DNA from 3 places in the Pseudomonas sp. AC242 genome. Region 1 is predicted to be linked to each of the others. Evidence: riboswitches for the same ligand, from Rfam matches in the RefSeq annotation. Region 1 holds a riboswitch; each other region holds the start of a gene.
The links. Region 1 has a riboswitch for cobalamin ahead of cobO (cob(I)yrinic acid a,c-diamide adenosyltransferase). Riboswitches for the same ligand answer to the same signal wherever they lie in the genome.
Positions count from the first base shown of each region.

Region 2: it holds a riboswitch for cobalamin, as region 1 does, so the genes downstream of both, ACZZ0A_RS08890 (ABC transporter substrate-binding protein) here and cobO (cob(I)yrinic acid a,c-diamide adenosyltransferase) in region 1, are expected to answer to the same signal.
Region 3: it holds a riboswitch for cobalamin, as region 1 does, so the genes downstream of both, ACZZ0A_RS09645 (CbtB domain-containing protein) here and cobO (cob(I)yrinic acid a,c-diamide adenosyltransferase) in region 1, are expected to answer to the same signal.

Region 1 covers NZ_OZ409873.1:1,109,697-1,114,392, forward strand. The annotation lists gene ACZZ0A_RS05065 (PQQ-dependent sugar dehydrogenase) at 1-907, opposite strand, end outside; gene ACZZ0A_RS05070 (hypothetical protein) at 974-1,558, opposite strand; cobalamin riboswitch at 1,722-1,952, shown strand; gene cobO (cob(I)yrinic acid a,c-diamide adenosyltransferase) at 2,035-2,646, shown strand; gene ACZZ0A_RS05080 (cobyrinate a,c-diamide synthase) at 2,643-4,043, shown strand; gene bluB (5,6-dimethylbenzimidazole synthase) at 4,040-4,690, shown strand; gene cbiB (adenosylcobinamide-phosphate synthase CbiB) at 4,687-4,696, shown strand, end outside.
Region 2 covers NZ_OZ409873.1:1,925,296-1,929,991, reverse strand. The annotation lists gene ACZZ0A_RS08900 (hypothetical protein) at 1-271, opposite strand, end outside; gene ACZZ0A_RS08895 (Ppx/GppA family phosphatase) at 280-1,215, shown strand; cobalamin riboswitch at 1,258-1,451, shown strand; gene ACZZ0A_RS08890 (ABC transporter substrate-binding protein) at 1,596-2,609, shown strand; gene ACZZ0A_RS08885 (FecCD family ABC transporter permease) at 2,618-3,622, shown strand; gene ACZZ0A_RS08880 (ABC transporter ATP-binding protein) at 3,619-4,383, shown strand; gene ACZZ0A_RS08875 (GNAT family N-acetyltransferase) at 4,322-4,696, opposite strand, start outside.
Region 3 covers NZ_OZ409873.1:2,111,173-2,115,868, reverse strand. The annotation lists gene cobN (cobaltochelatase subunit CobN) at 1-539, opposite strand, end outside; gene cobW (cobalamin biosynthesis protein CobW) at 543-1,616, opposite strand; cobalamin riboswitch at 1,716-1,927, opposite strand; cobalamin riboswitch at 2,990-3,211, shown strand; gene ACZZ0A_RS09645 (CbtB domain-containing protein) at 3,336-3,533, shown strand; gene ACZZ0A_RS09640 (CbtA family protein) at 3,545-4,246, shown strand; gene ACZZ0A_RS09635 (cobalamin biosynthesis protein) at 4,243-4,656, shown strand.

The DNA.
Region 1 (4,696 bases):
AGCCATAAAAACCACCGTCCTTCACGGAAGTGATGTAGTCCGGCACCAGATCACTGCCGATCTCGTCGCGTTCGTTGACCGCTGTCCACAGCGCGCCACTGACAGGCTCCCAGGCCAGGCCATTGGGGTTGCGGATGCCCGAGGCAAAGATGCGGTGATTGCCGGTCGCCCGATCGACTTCCCAGATCGCCGCGCGGCCTTCTTCTTTATCCAGACCATTTTCGCCGACATTACTGTTCGAGCCGACCGTGACGTACAGTTTGCTGCCGTCCTTGCTGGCGATGACGTTTTTGGTCCAGTGGTGATTCAGCGTGCCGCCGGGCAGATCGACGACCTTGATCGGCTGCGATTTGATCTCGGTCGCGCCGGGTTCGTAGTTGAAACGCAGCAGGCGATCGGTATCGGCGACGTACAGGTCATTGCCAACCAGGGTCATGCCGAACGGCGAGTTGAGGTTTTGCAGAAACACCGTGCGGGTCTCGGCGACGCCATCGTGATCGGCGTCACGCAGCAGGGTGATGCGGTTTGGGCTTGGCACGCCAGCGCCAGCCTTGCCCATGACCTTCTTCATCACCCAGCCGCGAATCCCGCTGCTGTCATCCGGTTTCGGTGGGGCATTGGTTTCCGCTACCAACACATCGCCATTGGGCAGCACATAGAGCCAGCGCGGATGATCGAGGCCTTCGGCGAATGCCGCGACCTGGGTGCCAGCCGCCGCTGTCGGTTTGCCGCCGTCGGGCCAGCCGATCGCCGGGGCGATATTCACCGTCGGGATCAGGGTCTTGTTCGGTTCGGGCAGCTTCGGTGACGGGCCGGTGCCGTCGGAGACTTGCAGGCTGGAGGTTTCACCGCAGGCGGCGAGTCCTCCGGCGAAGGCGATGACAAAAACGAGCTGGGGCTTGCGCATTGCTGATCTTCCCTATGAATGCATTCCTAATCATAGAGGAGGGCGCAAGCCCGATGGTTCAACTGCTCAACCGCGCGCTTCCTTGAACAGCACGGCGATGCCCGGGTGATAATTGCCGGCTTCGCTGCGTAACTTGCGGTAGGCGTAGGGGAAATACCAGGCGACCGCGCAAGTGTGTTCCTTTTGCAGGTCGTCGACCATGTCCTGCAGCTCTTCGGGGCTGGCGCTGTGCTGGGCTTTTTGCGGCGCGACAAACAGGCAGCCGAGCTTGAGGTCGCTGGCGTAGCTGATGCGTTTGGCGTCGTTGGTGATGTCCAGCAGGGCTTGGGTCAGATTGAGGTTGGTAACCTTTGGCCAGCGCTGGGTGGCCTGGATAAAGGCGCGGTCTTCGGCGCCGGCCAGAAACAGATCAGCGCGGGCATTGCGCTCGCCTTCTTCATTCTGCTTGCGCGTGGCAGTGCCGTTCAAAGTCACCAGCTCAGCCATCCAGGCTGCGGCCGAGAGCAATCCGAGATTGGCTTTCTCGTCATGCCAGTAAGGGGTGTCGCTGTCGCCGCGCACGGCGTTGTAACGGTCGATACAGTCAAACCAGCGTTCAAGCACCGGGCGCAGGAATTCCAGGCGCGGGTTGCTGATGATCATGCCTTGCATCGTCATCATCCTTTATTGTTGTAGTGGGCTTTTCGGTAAAAGCATGGCTCTTTGATATCATTTGTATCAGTGTGGCACAAGATTGGCGTCAGATAATTGATCGGCGGCAGTTATTCGCCCGATGACCGCCTCTTTAATTGACGCTCCACCCCCAACCCTCTAACCTTCGCGGCTTGTTTCAGGTGCTCTGTGACCTGCGTCGACAGAGTGAAACAGGGAAGCCGGTGAGGGTTGTCTTCAAGCGAAGAACCACCACGATCCCGGCGCTGCCCCCGCAACGGTAAATGAGTGAAAACTGCGCCTTGAGCCACTGCCTCGAAAGAAGCGGGAAGGCGCGCAGTCAGGCGAAACGCCGCTCATGAGCCCGGAGACCGGCCTGATCCATCCAGCGGCATCACGGTGGGCGATGCCAGGCTTTTTGCCGTCTATTCTTGTGCCTGCCCGCCGTTATCCAGCCTCAACGGAGAGCTCCCCCCATGACCGATTCCCCCGAGCGCGACGAACGCCATCTGGCGCGTATGCAGCGCAAAAAAGCCGTGATCGACGAACGCATCGCCAACTCGCCTGACGAGTGCGGGCTGGTGCTGGTGCTGACCGGCAATGGCAAAGGCAAAAGCAGCTCGGCGTTCGGCATGCTCGCCCGCGCCATGGGCCACGGCATGCAGTGCGGCGTGGTGCAGTTCATCAAGGGCCGCAACAGCACCGGCGAAGAGCTGTTTTTTCGCCGCTTCCCTGAGCAAGTGCGCTTTCATGTGATGGGCGAGGGCTTCACCTGGGAAACCCAGGATCGTCAGCGCGACATCGCCGCCGCCGAAGCCGCGTGGGCCGTGTCCCGCGAACTGCTGCGCGATCCGTCGATCGGTCTGGTGGTGCTCGACGAACTCAACATCGCCCTCAAACATGGTTACCTCGATCTCGATCTGGTGCTCAGCGATTTGCAGGCGCGTCCGCCGATGCAGCATGTGATCGTCACCGGTCGCGCGGCCAAGCCGGAAATGATCGAAATGGGCGACACTGTGACTGAAATGGGCATGCTCAAACACGCCTTCCAGGCTGGCATCAAAGCGCAGAAAGGCGTCGAACTTTGAATCAGCCACGTCACTGCCCGGCGGTGCTCATCGCCGCGCCGGCTTCCGGTCAGGGCAAGACCACCGTCACCGCCGCACTGGCCCGTTTGCATCGCAATCAGGGGCGCAAGGTGCGCGTGTTCAAATGCGGCCCGGACTTTCTCGATCCGATGATTCTCGAACGCGCCAGCGGTGCGCCGGTGTATCAACTGGACATGTGGATGGTCGGCGAGCAGGAAAGTCGTCGTCTGTTGTGGGAAGCCGCCAATGAGGCGGATCTGATTCTGATCGAAGGCGTGATGGGCCTGTTCGATGGCACGCCGTCCAGCGCCGATCTGGCGCGGCACTTCGGCGTGCCGGTGCTCGGCGTGATCGACGGCACGGCCATGGCGCAAACCTTTGGTGCGCTGGCGCTGGGCTTGGCGAAGTATCAGCCGGACCTGCCGTTTGCCGGTGTACTGGCTAATCGCGTCGGCACCTTGCGGCATGCGCAATTGCTCGAAGGCAGCCTCACGGAAGGTTTGCGTTGGTATGGCGCGTTGTCCCGTGAGACCGGTATCGAACTGCCGAGTCGTCATCTCGGCCTGGTGCAGGCCAGCGAACTGAATGACCTCGATGTGCGTCTCGATGCCGCCGCCGATGCATTGGCCAGCAGTTGCGAGGTAGCGCTGCCACCGGCCGTGGAATTCGCCGCGCCTGATGTGATCGCTGTAGAGCCGCTGCTGAAGAATGTGAGAATCGCCGTTGCCCGTGATGAGGCGTTTGCCTTCACCTACGGCGCGAGTCTCGATCTGTTGCGGGCGATGGGCGCCGAGTTGAGTTTCTTCTCGCCGATCCGCGACACGCAATTGCCTGAGGCGGACAGCCTGTATTTGCCCGGTGGGTATCCGGAATTGCACCACGTTGCGTTGTCGCAGAACACCGCGATGCTGGAGGCGATTCGTGCGCATCACGCAGCGGGCAAACCGTTGCTCGCCGAATGTGGCGGGATGCTGTATTTGCTGGATTCTTTGACTGACGTTGAAGGCTCTCGCGCTGAGTTGGTTGGGCTGCTGAAGGGCGACGCGGTGATGCAGAAGCGTCTGGCTGCACTGGCGCTGCAAGCAGTGGATTTGCCGGAAGGATCGTTGCGTGGGCACACTTATCATCATTCGTTGACGACGACTGAGCTGACGCCGATTGCGCGTGGCTTGAGTCCGAATGGCGGACGCGGTGCTGAGGCGGTTTATCGTGAGGGGCGGATGACGGCCTCTTATGTGCACTTCTACTTCCCGTCGAGTCCCGCGGCTATCGCAGCATTGTTTGCACCCGACCTCCATGCCGCCATCGCTGGCAAGCCAGCTCCCACAGTGGGCGGTGAGCTTCCTGAAGAAATGCAATCCCCTGTGGGAGCTGGCTTGCCAGCGATGGGGCCATGACAGACAACGCATTTTCCGAAGCCGAACGCCAAGCGGTCTACAAAGCCATCGCCGAACGCCGCGACATGCGCCACTTCACCGGCGGCACCGTCGAGCCGGAATTGCTGCGCCGACTACTGGAAGCCGCCCACCAGGCCCCGAGCGTCGGCCTCATGCAGCCGTGGCGTTTCATCCGCATCAGCGATAGAACCTTGCGTGGCCAGATCCAGAACCTCGTGGAAGAAGAACGCATCCGCACCGCAGAAGCCCTCGGCGAGCGCAGTGACGAGTTCATGAAACTCAAGGTCGAAGGCATCCATGACTGCGCCGAAGTGCTGGTCGCCGCGCTGATGGACGATCGCGAAAAACACATCTTCGGTCGCCGCACGCTGCCGGAAATGGACATGGCCTCGCTGTCCTGCGCGATTCAGAATCTGTGGCTGGCCTCGCGCGTCGAAGGTCTGGGCATGGGCTGGGTTTCGCTGTTCGAGCCGCAGGCACTGGCGGATTTGCTGAAATTGCCCGCAGGCGCCAAACCTCTCGCCGTTTTGTGTCTGGGCCCGGTCAAGGAATTCTATCCGGCGCCGATGCTGGTACTCGAAGGGTGGGCGCAGGCGCGGCCGCTCAATGAGTTGCTGTATGAAAATTATTGGGGAGTGAGTCAATGAGTGTGG
Region 2 (4,696 bases), 820 kb from region 1:
CGCGGAGCGTCCCTAGAGGCATTACCACGCGGAGCGTGGGAACGATCAGTTCGCGGCATTGCCAAATCGCGGGCAAAAAAAAGCTGCCAAATTCGGCAGCAAAAACTTTAAGAACACGCGATGTATTGGCCTCAGCATAGACGCCGGATAATGACAGTGTCATGACAGCCGCAAATTCATTCAACCGACCCTGCCCCGTCATCAGGATGTCATCAAGATCACGGCAGAATCCTCGCAAACCGTCTTGAGCCTCGCGACGGATGCTCTGCAAGGATTCCCATGAAAGACGACGCCTCGCTGTTTGCCGCCATCGACCTGGGTTCGAACGCCTTTCGCCTGATGATCGGCCAGTCGGTGCGCAGTCGAAAGGGCCTGCAGATTCAGGAAGTGAAAACCCTGCGTGAACCGGTGCGGCTTGCCGAAGGCTTTGATGGCGGTGCGCTGGATGCACTGGCACTGGATCGCGGCTGGCAGGCATTGGCGCGGTTCGGCAAGAAACTGCGCGGTTTCGAGGCCGGCCGGGTGCGTGCGGTGGCGACCAGTGCGGTGCGTGAAGCGGATAACGCGCAGCTGTTTCTGGCCAGTGCCGAGCGGCATCTGGGCTTTCCCATCGACGTCATTTGCGGCCATGAAGAGGCGCGGCTGGTCTACGCCGGCGTAACTCACGCCTTGCCCAGCGCCGACGACCTGCGCCTGGTGGTCGACATCGGCGGAGGCTCCACCGAGCTGATCCTCGGCCAGGGCTCACAACCCTTGTTAACCGAAAGCATCGCCATCGGCAGCGGCACCTTGAGCACGCGATTCTTTCGCGGCGGTGATGTGTCCGCCGGCGCGCTACAGGAGGCCGAACGCTTCGCCATCCTGCAGTTTGAACACGTCGCCAAGCGCTATCGCGCGCAAGGCTGGCAGCAGACCATCGGCTCTTCCGGCACCGCACGCATGCTGGCCAAAGTGCTCAAGGCCAATCGCCTCAACGACTTCGGCCAGGACGGCATCACCTACGGCGGACTGCTGCGCCTGTCGCTGCTGCTGTTGAAGGTGAACAACGTGCAACAGCTCAAGCTCGCCGGCCTGCAACCACACCGCCAGAGCATTTTGCCCGGCGGTCTGGTGCTGATGCTGGCGGCGTTCAAGGTGTTCGGCATCGCGCAAATGCTGCCCTCCGAACCGGGCCTGCGTTTAGGCGTCTTGCACGGTTTGATGAGCCAGCACTAATCCTCGCCGCAACAGATTCGTCTCCCCTTCAGCGGCTTGATCGACTACCATGCCGCCGCTGGTTCCCGAACGGGACTAATAGGGAATCCGGGGTGCTTGCACAGCATTGACCGGAACTGCCCCCGCAACTGTAGGTGCCGAGCCTGCTCCACGACTGCCACTGGGTGAATCCCGGGAAGGCCGGAGCCAGGCGATGACGCATCAGTCAGGAGACCTGCCGGCACAGTGATTACTAACCGGCGGGGTGTCCGGGAAGGACATCGTGCCGTGTACTTCTGCTTTTGATGACCGGCCTTGCGCAGTTTCCCTGACCGCGTTCGATGGTGTGTTTCCGATCCGTACTCTCCCGCTCCCCGTACGGTTCCCCAGGAGACTGCCCCATGCTGCTGCCCCGCATCGCCACCCTCATCACCGGCCTGAGCCTTGGCGCCTTGGCGCAAGCGGCACCGACGGTCTATCCGCTGACGGTCGAAAACTGCGGCAGCACCCTGACCTTCCAGCACGCCCCGACGCGCACGGTGACCATCGGCCAGGCCGGCACGGAAATGCTCTACGCCATGGGCCTGGGCGATAAAGTCGTCGGCACCTCACTGTGGTTCAACAATGTGCTGGCCAAGTACAAGCCGCAGGACGACAAGATCGAACGCCTGGCCGACAACGAACCGAGTTTCGAGTCGGTGATCGGCAAGAGCCCGGAACTGGTCGCCGTGGAGCTGGAATGGATGGTCGGCCCGCAAGGCGCGGTCGGCACCCGTGAGCAATTTCATGAATTGAAGATTCCGACCTACCTGCTGCCCTCCGATTGCGAAGCCAAGGACAACCTCGTCGGCGCCGATGGCACGCGACTGGCGCCGTTTCGCATCGAGACGATTTACAAAAGCGTGAGCCAACTGGCGCAAATCTTTGATGTGCAGGAGCGTGGCCAGCGGCTCAACGACGAACTCAAGGCCAGCCTCGCCAAGTCGATTGCCACCGCCCAAGGTAAACAACTGAAGGACGCCAGCGCGCTGGTGTGGTTCTCCAGTGCACAAATGGACATCGAGCCATTTGTGGCCGGGCACAAAGGCGTTCCCGATTTCATGCTCAGCACCCTCGGCGTGCGTAACGTGGTGGAGTCCGATGAGGAGTGGCCAACGGTCGGCTGGGAAACCATCGCCAAAGCCAATCCGACCTTCCTCGTCATCGCGCGCATGGACCGTCGGCGCTTCCCCGCTGACGACTATGAAAAGAAACTCGCCTTCCTGCGCAGCGACCCGGTGACGCGCAACATGGACGCGGTGAAACACAACCGCATCATCATTCTCGACGCCATGGCCATGCAGGCAAGCCTGCGCATGTTCGACGGCATCGAGCAACTGGCCACGGCCATCAACGGCTATGACCTGTCGCGATGAGTGCCAGCCTGATCCGTACGTTGCTGGCCCTGGCGACGCTGTTGATTGCAGTGGTTGCGGGCGTGGCCATCGGTGAAACCTCGATTGAACCGGGTGTGGTCGTGCAAGTGCTGGCGAACAAGTTGTGGAACGCCGGTTACGCGCTCGACCCGATCGATGAAGGCATCGTCTGGAACTACCGCCTGACCCGCGCACTGGTCGCGGCCGCGTGCGGTGCGGGTCTGGCGACGTGCGGGGTGATTTTGCAGTCGCTGCTGCGTAATCCGTTGGCCGATCCCTACTTGCTGGGGATTTCTGCCGGCGCCTCGACCGGGGCGGTGATGGTCGCGCTGCTTGGCGTTGGCGCGGGGATGATCTCATTGTCAGTCGGTGCCTTCGCCGGCGCCGTCACGGCGTTCGTGCTGGTGATTCTGCTGGCGCGAGTCAGCGGTTCGGCCAGCGGCACCGGGCAGATCATTCTTGCCGGGATCGCCGGTTCGCAGTTATTCAATGCCCTGACGGCGTTTCTGATTACTCGTTCGGCCAGCTCCGAACAGGCGCGCGGCATCATGTTCTGGCTGCTGGGCAATCTCGGTGGCGTGCGCTGGCCATCGGTATGGCTGGCAGTGCCGGTTGCCGTGCTGGGACTGGTTGTGTGTCTGTGGCATCGGCGGGCGCTGGATGCGTTTACCTTTGGCGCGGATTCGGCGGCATCCCTCGGCATTCCGGTGCGACGGGTGCAGATTTTGCTGATTGGTTGTGCGGCGCTGGTGACGGCGGTGATGGTGTCGATTGTCGGTTCAATCGGCTTTGTCGGGCTGGTGATTCCCCACGCCGCGCGGCTGTTGCTCGGTATGGGTCATGCGCGATTGCTGCCGGCCAGTGCCTTGGGCGGTGCGGTGTTTTTGATTGCTGCTGATGTGCTGTCGCGCACGCTGATCAAGGGTCAGGTGATTCCGGTCGGGGTGATTACCGCGCTGGTCGGTGCGCCGGTGTTCGCCTTGATTCTGGTTGGCCGCAGGTCCGCGCGATGAACAGTGTTCTGAGTTGTTCTGGTCTGAGCTTCAAGGTACGCGGCGCCGAGTTGCTCAACGGTGTCAGCCTTGACGTCCGGCGCGGCGAAACCTTGGGTATCGTCGGGCCAAATGGCTCGGGCAAATCCACCCTGTTGAAGTTGCTGGCAGGGCTGCGTGAACCGAGCGCTGGCGAGGTGCTGCTTGAAGGTCAGCGCTTGGGCAAAATGGCCCGGCGCAGCATTGCGCAGAAGCTGGCGGTGGTCGAACAACAGGCCGACACCGACGACGGCATTCGCGTGTTCGATGCCGTGGCGTTGGGCCGCACGCCGTGGTTGTCGGCGCTGCAACCGTGGTCGGCGGCGGACGATGCCATCGTCGAGCAGGCGCTCACCGACGTTGACGCGACGCACCTGCGCACGCGTCTCTGGCGCAGCCTGTCGGGTGGTGAGCGGCAGCGAGTGCATATCGCTCGCGCCCTGGCGCAGCGACCGCAGATTCTGTTGCTGGACGAGCCGGCCAACCACCTCGACATTCAGCATCAACTGACCATTCTCAACGTGGTGCAGGCGTTGCCGGTGACCACGTTGATCGCGCTGCATGATCTTAATCAGGCGTTGAAGTGTGATCGTCTGGCGGTGCTGGAGCGCGGGCGGCTGGTGGCGTTGGGCGCGCCGCTGGAAGTGCTGACACCGCAGCGGTTACAGGAGACGTTCGGGGTCAGGGCGCATTACCTGACGGACCCGTTCGATGGGGCGCAGATTCTCCGGTTTCACTCATGAGATTGTGCATGTGGGTTGTTTGCCAGACCGGGTCAGCGTCGACATCGATAATCTCGAAGCCTTGGCGCTGCCAGAACGCGATGGCGCCCGGCAGAAATGGATGAGTATGCAGGTAGATCACTTCAACTCCGTCGGCGAGTGCCAGGTCTTTGAGTGATCGATACAGCGCACCGGCCAGGCCTGAGCGGCGCTGTGATGGCAGGACAAACAGACGGACGATTTCCACCACTTTAAGGTCCGGATAGAGCAAGTGCGGGAAGCGTCGGTCGTAAGGGAGATAGCCGATTGAGGCGACAATCTGCCCTTCGTGACG
Region 3 (4,696 bases), 1.0 Mb from region 1:
TGGTAAATCGCCGTGCGCGGCAGGGTCTGCGGCTCTTCCCAAGGGTAATCGCGGCCGAGCCAACGGCTGGCCAGACAGCGGAAGAAGTCCAGCGCATTGCCCAGGCCGCCCTGACGCAAAAACTGCCAGAGCCGGTCGCGATCTTCGGCGTTGGCAGTGCTCAAGTCGCTGAGCTCCGGATCGGGACGGTCATCGCCCGGCACCAGAATCAGCTGCACGCCACGCTCGGACAACTCAACCAGACGCTCAACGCCATAACGCCAATAGGCAATGCCACCGTGCAACGAAATCAGAATCACCTTGGCGTGACGCAGCACTTCATCGACATACAGATCGACCGAGGCGTGATTCTGCACCTGCATCGGATTGGCCAGGCGCAGGCTCGGGTAATCCTCGGGCAACTGCTGCGCGGCCTCGGCGAGCAGCGCCAGGCTGGAGTCGCCGCTGCACAGGATCACCAGCTCGGCGGGGGTTTGGCCAAGGTCGGCAATGTTGTCATCCGAGACGAAACCGCCGGGCTGGGTCCTGAGCAGGTGCATGGATTAAACGCTGAGCGCGGCGCGCAGTTGCGCTTCGAGTTGGGCGGCGTCGAGTTCCTGGCCGATCAGCACCAGACGTGTCACGCGCGCTTCATCGGCGCCCCACTGACGGTCGAAATGTTTGTCGAAACGCGTACCTACACCCTGGATCAGCAGGCGCATCGGCTTGTTCGGAATGGCGGCGAAACCTTTGACCCGGAGGATGCCGTGCTTGACCACCAGTTGTGTCAGTGCGTCGAGCAGCAGGCTTTCATCGGCTTGCGGCAGTTCGATGGAGATCGAATCGAAGGCGTCGTGATCGTGGTCATCGTGGTCGTCATCGCCTTCACCGTGGTGGTGATCGTGATGGCTGTGGCGGCTGTCGATGTGTTCTTCGGATCCGGCGCCGAGGCCGATCAGCACGTCCAGCGGCAGACGGCCGTTGCTGGCTTCGATGATTTTCACCGCTGGCGGCAGCTCTTCGGCGACTTCAGCGCGAACGCGAGCCAGATCTTCCGGGCTGGTCTGGTCGGCCTTGTTGAGGATGACGAGGTCGGCGCTGGCCAGTTGGTCGGCGAACAGTTCGTGCAGCGGCGATTCGTGATCGAGGTTCGGATCGAGTTTGCGCTGGGCATCGACCTGATCCGGGAACGCAGCGAAGGTGCCGGCAGCGACGGCCGGGCTGTCGACCACAGTGATCACCGCGTCAACGGTGCAGGCGCTGCGGATTTCCGGCCACTGGAAAGCTTGTACCAACGGTTTCGGCAGGGCCAGGCCCGAGGTTTCGATGAGGATGTGGTCGAGGTCGCCACGACGGGCAACCAGTTCACGCATCACCGGGAAGAATTCTTCCTGAACGGTGCAGCACAGGCAGCCGTTGGCCAGCTCGTAAACGCGGCCGGTGGCTTCTTCTTCGGTGCAACCGATGGTGCATTGCTTGAGGATTTCACCGTCAATGCCCAACTCGCCAAACTCGTTGACGATCACCGCGATACGACGGCCCTGAGCGTTGTCGAGCATGTGCCGCAGCAGCGTGGTTTTGCCCGAACCGAGGAAGCCGGTGACGATGGTGACGGGGAGTTTGGCCAGTGTTTTCATCGGTATGCCCTTTGGCAAGCGGCGGGCATACGGGACGAGAACCGGCAACGCGCGTGCGTGCCCGGAGAGTTCGCCACCGGATCACCCCGCCCGGTTGAATTGAGAATCTGTGACGAGGCAGGTCTCCTGGCTGACGGCGTTCAGGCGCTGGGCCTGGCGTTTGCTGCGCCTTCCCGCGGGCTCATCAGTTGAGCTGGCAGTGGCGTGGCAGCGAACATCACCGTTCACAGTTGCGGGGGCAGCCGCGGCATTGACCGCGTTCCCTTCTTAGCTTCGGCGTGGGCCGAAGAACCTCGAAGGCGCAAGGCTACGCATCGTCTAAGGGTGGGTCAATGGGCGTTGAGATTTGGTTTTGGGGGCATATCCGTTGCTGCGGGTGCTGCCGCTGGCGGTTTCGCTCTTACAGCGAGTCCCTTTTTCAAACGCCAAAAAGGAACCAAAAGGCTTTGCCCCGGCGTACGGCACTTCGCTGAGGCTCAGTGTTCCCTCGCTACGGTGTCCATCCGGGGGCATCGCCTACGGTTTGCTTCGCTGCACCTCCTCTCGATGTGTTCGACTTCGTCGAACGGCGCTGCGCGCCTAACCCCCGGATGAACACCTTCGCTCGGCCTGCCGAAGGGGCAAAAGATCAAAAGCCAAAGCCAAAGCCAAAGCCAAAGCCAAAGCCAAAGCCAAAGCCAGATCAAGAGCCCCTCACCCTAGCCCTCTCCCAAAGGGAGAGGGGACTGACCGAGTGGTTTGGTAGGGTTACGCCGACGTGAGATATCGCGTTGAACTCAAGCTTTGAAAAGCACATAAATCGGCTTCCTCTACCTCGGGAGATTGGACTGATCGAGGCGTTTGGGGGAGGTACGCCGACGTGCGATACCGCGTTGAACTCAGATTTTGAAAAGCCCACAAATCGGCTCCCTCTCCTTAGGGAGAGGGCTGGGCGGGCGGCGTTCCGATGAGGGGCGAATCCACCACAAATCCAAAGCCGACCACGCTGTGCTCCTCACCACTCAATAGGCCGAGTGTCAGCTCGCCTGCTTTTGATCTTGATCTTGATCCACCGGCGACGTCGGAAGGCTGAGTGGAGGGATTGATCCGGGCGTGGGAGCGCAGCGACCGTTTGGCGCAGCCAAACACAGCGGGAGTAGGTGCAGCGAAGCAAACCGGAGACGCTGCGCCCGGATCGATCCCGGAGCGAAGGGACCCCGAGCCCCAGCGAGCGGGCCGCACGTAGGAGCAAGCCTTTTTGGTTACTTTTTTCTGGGCCGGCACTCCGGGCGTCTGGAAAAAGTGACCCGCCGTAAGGGCGGAACCCTAATCAGCAACACCCGCAGCAACGGATCCACCCCAAAAAATTGACCAAAACCCCACCCCCATGCTCTCCTACACAACTTGTTACGGGTGCCCTTCACAGGGTGAAACGGGAAACCGGTGAATCATGTGCTTTACTCAAGCCCATGTCAGTCCGGTGCTGCCCCCGCAACGGTAAGCGAGCGAAGCGTCAAAACCACTGTGTCAGCAAGGCATGGGAAGGTGACGCTTGCAGGTCGGCCTGACGCCAACCCCTCGTGAGCCCGGAGACCGGCCCGCAACACACAGCCCGCATTTTGTGCGTCGCTGAACATAACAAACCCGCGGTGGGCGGGCGCTGTTCGAACCTCTGCGAGCCCGACCCGCAGGGGTTTTCATGCGCTCGATTCACCCACTGACACTCCAGAGGGAAGCGCCATGTCGATCATCAGCAGCACCGGCAGCAACACGGACAAAATTGTCAGCACCACCACCCTGAGCCAACGCCTGAGCGCTGCGATCTTCGCGTCGATCCTCGGCGCCAGCCTGGTCTACTTCGCCGGTTTCTCGCACATCGAGGCGGTGCACAACGCCGCTCACGATACCCGTCACAGCGCCGCGTTCCCGTGCCACTGAGACCTGCCGACATGATCAAGCGTATTGCGCAAACCGCAGGTTTCACCGGCCTGCTGGCCGCCCTGCTCCTCACTCTGCTGCAAAGCTTCTGGGTTTCACCGCTGATTATTCAGGCTGAAACCTACGAGAAAGCCGAGCCGGTGGCTGTTCATGAACACGCCGAAGGCACCATGGCCGGCCACACCCACGATGCAGAAGCCTGGGAGCCGGAAGACGGCTGGCAGCGCGTGGTATCGACCACAGGCGGCAATCTGGTGGTGGCTGTCGGTTTCGCCCTGATGCTCGCGGGCCTCTACACCCTGCGCGCGCCGACCAAAACCTCGCAAGGCCTGCTCTGGGGTCTGGCCGGTTACGCAACATTCGTCCTCGCGCCAACCCTGGGCCTGCCGCCTGAGTTGCCGGGCACCGCTGCCGCTGATCTGGCCTCACGACAAATGTGGTGGATCGGCACGGCCGCTTCGACCGCTGTCGGCCTGTCGCTGATCGTGTTCAGCCGTCACTGGCTGATGAAGATCCTTGGTGTGGCCATCCTCGCCGTGCCGCACGTGATCGGCGCGCCGCAGCCGCAAGTGCATTCGATGCTCGCGCCGGAAGCACTGGAAGCCCAGTTCAAAATCGCTTCGCAGCTAACCAACGTAGTGTTCTGGCTGGCCCTGGGTCTGATCAGCGCCTGGTTGTTCCGCCGCAAAAGCGATGGTCAATACCACGTATGACCGATGACAGCGCAGTGCCGACCTTCGTGATCGGCCTGGGCTGCCAGCGCGGCTGCCCGGCCAGCACGCTGCGCGCATTGCTTGACCAAGCCTTACAGGCACACCGAATCGAGCTGCAAGCGGTCAAGGCGTTGGCCAGCATCGACTTGAAGCGCGACGAGCCAGGGCTGCAAGAACTTGCCGCGCAACTGGCCCTGCCCTTGCTGTACTTCAGCAGCGAGGAATTGGCCACTTATCAGCAACGACTCAGTCACCATTCGCAAATCGCCTTCGAACGCACCGGTTGCTACGGCGTCGCCGAAAGTGCGGCACTGGCCCTCGCCGAACAGTTGATTCAGGCACCGGCAAAACTGCTGATTTCCCGGCAGAAATACGCCCAGGCCACGTTGGCATTGGCCGGCGCGGCGTAAAATCCCGATAATCCCCGCCATTGATCATGAGCAATCTTCA